2 regions of the Undibacterium sp. GW821-FHT11B02 genome follow, and region 1 is predicted to be linked to the other one. Evidence: predicted binding sites of a transcription regulator. Region 1 holds the regulator's gene; the other holds the start of a gene.

The links. Region 1 encodes sigma-54, which starts transcription at its own class of promoters, with help from an activator protein. Its sites were predicted from a motif close to TGGCANGNAANCTGCTTT; they were not measured.
Region 2: the regulator sigma-54 is predicted to act here: its motif matches at 1,385-1,402, upstream of AC1RVX_RS25280 (ammonium transporter).

What each region holds. Positions count from the first base shown of each region.
Region 1 covers NZ_JBXASD010000010.1:78,676-81,808, reverse strand. The annotation lists gene lptA (lipopolysaccharide transport periplasmic protein LptA) at 1-338, shown strand, start outside; gene lptB (LPS export ABC transporter ATP-binding protein) at 339-1,091, shown strand; gene AC1RVX_RS21095 (RNA polymerase factor sigma-54) at 1,103-2,590, shown strand; gene hpf (ribosome hibernation-promoting factor, HPF/YfiA family) at 2,699-3,046, shown strand.
Region 2 covers NZ_JBXASD010000014.1:125,855-128,987, forward strand. The annotation lists gene AC1RVX_RS25280 (ammonium transporter) at 1-1,330, opposite strand, end outside; gene AC1RVX_RS25285 (YHS domain-containing (seleno)protein) at 1,713-2,222, shown strand; gene AC1RVX_RS25290 (DUF1868 domain-containing protein) at 2,414-3,133, opposite strand, start outside.

The sequences.
Region 1 (3,133 bases):
TCACCGAAGCACCAAATGGTGACCAGTTTGTGGTACTGACTGGTGGTGTCGGCAAAAAAGTCAGCTTCCGGCAAAAACGCGATGGCGGCCCCGATCTGTGGGTAGAAGGCGAAGCCGACCGTGCTGAATACAATCAGACAACAGAGATCGTCAAATTCATCTCCAAAGCCAAAGTGCGCTACCTGGAGGGCAAAAAGGTCACTCAGGAACAGGAAGGCGAATACTTGTCCTACGACAGTAAAAATGATATTGCCATCGGTACCAATTCAACCACTGGTCAGCATGTAGACGGTGCTGGCCGCGTCAAAATCACCTTGCAACCCAAACAGACCAATTAAATGAGTGCCAAGCCTAGTACCTTGCTCGTCAAGGGATTGCAAAAACGCTATGGCGCGCGCCAGGTGGTGCGCGATGTATCGCTGGAAGTGAAAAGTGGTGAAGTGGTTGGCTTGCTTGGCCCGAACGGTGCCGGTAAAACCACCTCTTTCTACATGATTGTTGGCCTGGTGCCATCCGACGCCGGCGATATCACTATCGATGATGTCAATGTCTCGCAACTGCCTATACACCAAAGGGCCGTGCTTGGTTTATCGTACCTGCCTCAGGAAGCTTCCGTTTTTCGCAAACTGACGGTAGAAGACAATATCCGTGCTGTGCTGGAATTACAAAAAGATGCCAACGGAAAATTTCTTTCCGAAGATGCCATCACCAACAGGCTCGACGCCCTGTTGGCCGATTTACAAATTGAAAAGATCAGGGAAAACCAGGCGCTGTCGCTGTCAGGTGGCGAACGCCGACGTGTAGAAATTGCCCGTGCACTGGCTACCAATCCGCGTTTTGTCTTGCTGGACGAGCCCTTTGCCGGCGTTGACCCGATTGCCGTAATCGAAATCCAGCGTATTGTGCGTTTTCTCAAGGAACGTGGCATCGGCGTGTTGATTACCGACCATAACGTACGTGAAACCCTGGGCATCTGTGATCATGCCTACATCATCAATCAGGGGGCAGTACTGGCCAGCGGCAAGCCGGATGACATCATACAAAATGAATCCGTGCGTCGCGTCTATCTGGGGGAACATTTCCGGATGTGACGGGAATCATCATGAAACAAAGCCTGCAACTACGTACTTCCCAGCATCTGGCATTGACGCCTCAATTGCAGCAATCGATACGATTGCTGCAATTGTCCACATTGGAATTGCACCAGGAACTGGAAACCCTGCTCATAGAAAATCCCATGCTGGAGCGTGTGGATGACCCGCTGGACCATGCCGTACGGCTGTTGGCCGACGGTGCCATCAATACCAGCAGCACAGCGGCTGATGCCGGCATGGAAGCACCCGCCGTACGAGATGAAAGCAGTAGCACTGCCGAGCCGCAAGGTGAAACGGACACCGCCATCAGCAACGAGGCAACCAGCGCCAGTGAAGATGACTGGAGTTTTGATGATGTGCATCACGGCAGCAAGAGCAGTGACGATGAAGATGGTCGCCCGCAACTAGGTGCCGCCCACATCACGCTGCGAGAACATCTGCAAGAACAAATGCGCTTGAACCTGCGCGAACCCCGTGACCGCGCCCTGGTCGAGCTGATGATTGACGCCATCGACAACAATGGCTACCTGACGGAAACCCTGGAAGAAATCCATGCTAGCCTGCCACTGGAATTATGTGTCGAACCAGAAGAGCTGGCGTTTGCCTTAAACATGCTACAAAGCTTTGACCCGGCAGGTGTGGGCGCTCGCACACCTTCAGAATGCCTGGCCCTGCAAATCAAGCGTTTGCCAAAAGTTGCTTTCGTGACACGCAGGCTGGCGTTGCAAATTGTTGAAACGCAACTGACCTTATTTGCACAAAGAGATTTCACCAAACTCAAGAAAATTCTTGACTGTGATGACGAAGATTTGCGCGACGCACAAACTGTCATCAGGCTATGCAAACCCCGCCCTGGCATCGACTTTGCGGTCGATGAATCTGATTATGTTGTGCCGGATGTTATCGTCAAGAAATCAGGTAATGGCTGGCAAGTCATGCTGAATCAGGATGTTATGCCCAAATTGCGTGTCAGCAGCATGTATGCCAACATCATGAAGCAAAATCGTGGTGAAGGTGGGTTGGGCTCACAGCTGCAGGAAGCGCGCTGGCTCATCAAGAATATGCGGCAACGTTTCGACACCATTTTGCGCGTTGCACAAGCGATAGTTGAAAGACAACGCAATTTTTTCACGCACGGTGCTGTTGCCATGCGCCCCCTTGTTTTGCGCGAAATTGCTGATACACTAGGATTACACGAGAGCACTATCTCACGTGTAACAACTCAAAAATACATGCTGACCCCTCACGGCATGTTTGAGTTGAAATACTTTTTCGGCAGCCATGTCGCGACGGAAACAGGGGGAGAAGCATCTTCCACCGCGATACGCGCACTCATCAAGCAGTTGATAGGAGCAGAAGACCAGAAAAGCCCACTCTCTGATAGCAAAATTGCAGACATGCTGGGTGAACAGGGCATGGTAATTGCCCGACGGACAGTTGCCAAATACCGTGAAGCCCTCAAAATCCCCCCAGTGAGTTTGCGTAAATCTTTGTAAGCAGTCCTTGTAATCACGGTTTGAATTGCTATATATGATTTAGCTCAAGGCAATAAGACAGCAATGAGCTTATCGTTACAGCAAGCAACATCACTATAGGAGCACAGTATGAATCTCACCATCAGTGGACATCACGTCGAAGTAACTCCTGCAATTCGTGAATATGTACATACCAAACTAGAACGTATCAGGCGACATTTCGACCAGGTCATTGATATCGCCGTCATCCTGACGGTGGACAAGCTCCGGGAAAAGGAAAAACGACACAAAGCCGACATTAATTTGCATATCAGTGGCAAAGATATTCATGTTGAAAGTCTGGCTCATGATCTGTATGCAGCGATTGATACGCTGGTAGACAAACTGGATCGTCAGGTCATCAAGCACAAAGACAAGATTCAGAACCATCAGCACGACGCCATCAAGCACATACCTGATCCGGCATCGGCTTCATAAGACTTACCACCCCTGCCTTCGGGTTGCGGGTATCCAAAACAAGGACGCGAAAAGCGTCCTTTTTTGTTGGGTGCAGGGTTTGAAATA
Region 2 (3,133 bases), on a different contig from region 1:
TCACAGCACCTGAATAAATCACAGTGACGACGACACCAAATGCCTGAGTTGCCAGGCTGCCGTCGGCCCCGCCTATGCTCTTCAGCGCAAATACGCCGGTCAGCAAGGCCCCGACCACGCCACCGATCGCATGCACGCCAAATACATCCAGTGAATCATCGTAGCCGCCCATGGATTTGAGTGAGGTTGCACCCCAGTAACAGGCCACGCCGGCAACGGCACCAATGACCAGAGCACCCGTCAAGTCGACAAAGCCGGAGGCTGGCGTAATCGCCACCAGTCCAGCGACGGCACCTGAAACGATGCCAAGTACCGAAGGTTTGCCACGTCGCAGCCATTCGACAAACATCCAGGCCAGTGCCGAAGTCGCTGTCGCCACTTGTGTCACCAGCATGGCCAGGCCTGCCCGGCCATCTGCGGCACCGGCGGACCCGGCATTAAAACCAAACCAGCCCACCCACAACAGCGAAGCGCCGATGCCAGTCAATAAAAGATTGTGCGGTGGCATGGGCTCTTTGCCGAAACCAAGGCGTGGTCCGATAATCAGGGCGGCCACCAGGCCAGACACGCCTGCGTTGATATGCACCACTGTGCCACCCGCAAAGTCCAGCACGCCACGTGCCGCCAGCCAGCCCGCCGGTTCCCATACCCAATGCGCAACCGGCACATACACCAGCAATGACCATAGTGTGATGAACAGCAATAAGGCAGAAAACTTCATGCGTTCGGCAAAGGCACCGGTGATCAGGGCAGGGGTGATAATGGCAAACGTCATCTGGAACATCAGGAACACACTTTCCGGTATTGTCGGTGCCAGTTGATGCACGCTGAGTTGACCGGCTTCCTTCAAAAAGCTCACGCCATGCAACATGAATCTGTCCATGCTGCCCAGATACGGCGACCCCGCAGTAAATACCAGGCTGTAACCCAATACCACCCACAAGACAGTGACGATGCAGGTGGTTGCCAGACTATGTGCCATCGTACCCAGGGCATTTTTCTTACGCACCATACCGGTATAAAACAGGGCCAGACCGGGGATGGTCATCAACAATACCAGTGCCGTCGAGGTCAGCATCCAGGCCGTGTCACCAGCACTGATCTTGTCTGCTGCGATCATGCCTGGCTTGGTCATTACTGGTAGGGCTGCAACAGGAGTAACGGGCGTGGTAACTAGTGTAGAAGCGGTCGTAGAAGCCGGGGTTGATGTAGTCGTTGCAGTGACAGAAGCCACCGCAGGGGGCTCTGCCTGTGCATTACAGGTGCCGCTGAACAGGTACAGGCTGAAAGAGAACGAAAGTATTAAGCTGGAAAGTACGCGTATTTTCATCAAACTAGCCTTTTCAAAAAACATCGTCAATGACACACAGGTATTATTTGCGATGCAGCATTTTTCATGCCAAGGCTGATGCCGGTGGATATGAGTGAGTTGATGGCTATTTCAGGGAATTGTGTTGTTGGTGATACCAGTGGTGGCGCATGCATGCACCAAAATGTAAGCAAATATTACCGTGCGGCATGACTTTGCACGTACCAGGTGCTAAACCTCTTTTCATGTGCATAGTCATTCTTATTATTTCTTTTTGAGGAATAATGAATTCAATAATTTGACTATTCTTTACATGGATGAACTGAATTACAGTGCCTGTCATTCGCGATGCACATGCAAAGCGAAATCAAAGTCCGACGTAAACCATGAAAAGGAACACAATATGACACGCACATCCAGCAGCTTCGGTAACTTATTTGGTAACTTAGTCAGCAGACTCAAAATCATTCTCTTGTCGGCTGTGGCTTTCTTGTCACTGGCTGCAGTACCCGGTATCAGCGCAGCGGATACCGTTGCCAACAGCGTTATCGGTGCCCGTGGCTATGACCTTACTACTTTCTTTACCAGCGAAAAGCCCACCCATGGCACTGGTCATCATGTGGCAACAGTGGATGGCGTCGATTACCTGTTCGCTAGCGAAGAAAACAAAAAGACTTTCCTGGCGAATCCAGAAAAATACTTGCCCGCTTTTGGTGGTTATTGTGCTTACGGCGCATCCATAGGCAAGAAATTTGTTGCTGACCCCGATGTCTATGACATCATTGACAACAAGCTCTACTTCAACCTCGATACAAAGATCCGTGCGATCTGGTCCAAGGACATTCCTGGCAATATCGATCTTGCAAAAAATAACTGGAAAACCATCGCCAACAAGAAACCATCTGAACTCTGATTGCTTGTACCCATGAAAAACGCCGCTTTGCCTTCTAAGCAAAGCGGCGTTTTTTTTCAGATATGCAGTTTGAGGTTGTACCAAGTCCGCGTGATATTGCTCTGGTCTTCGGCTCTGGTTTTCAGCCCATATTCTGCCTCAAGCCAAAGCCTGGTCTTGAATTCGACCATATACACTTTGCTTTTTTGTCGCTATGCCGGACGCTTGTTCTGCAGCAGCAACTGCGTCCGGAACTCATACATCCCATCGAAATACACGTATTCCGGATTCTGCAGTTCAACCACTGGTGCACGCCGTATCAATTCCCCGGCCAGCGCCTGGTGCAGCTTGAAGAAGCGGCGCTCCTCCTCGCCAGTCATCGCCGAGTAGAAGTAATTCAGCGTGATATGGAAGCGGAAGCTGTCGTGGTCGGCCAGGCGGTAATTCAGTGCCTGTGCCAGCCGGTCACGCAGCTTGCGGATCTTGCGGTTTTCCGCTGCGTCCACCGGCTCGAACTGGATGTTGTACAAATTGATCTGTTGCTCTACCGGCAGCGCACGCAGACGGAACGGCAACTCGCACCCGAGATCGAAAGCCTTCAGCTTGGCCAGCCACCAGGCGTTGCAGAAGGCTTCATCGGCATCGGGTGGGATATCCGTAGGAAAGTCCAGATGCCGCGCCGGATACGAGATGCCGTTGAAGACCGTCATGTGGTAGCTGGCTGGCGGCAGCATGGCAATCCTGTGCAACATGCCGCTGCGCATCAGATCACGATGGATGTCCAGCAAGGCCATGAAGGTTTCGCTGCGCTTGTCCACATGGCAGATGATAGAGTTGCCGGGCCAGTGCGCTTCGCTGCCGTCGGGATTGAATTTCGGTGCTACTACGGCCGCCCGTGGCGTGGCGTTCACCACGCCGGCACCGAGTGCCAT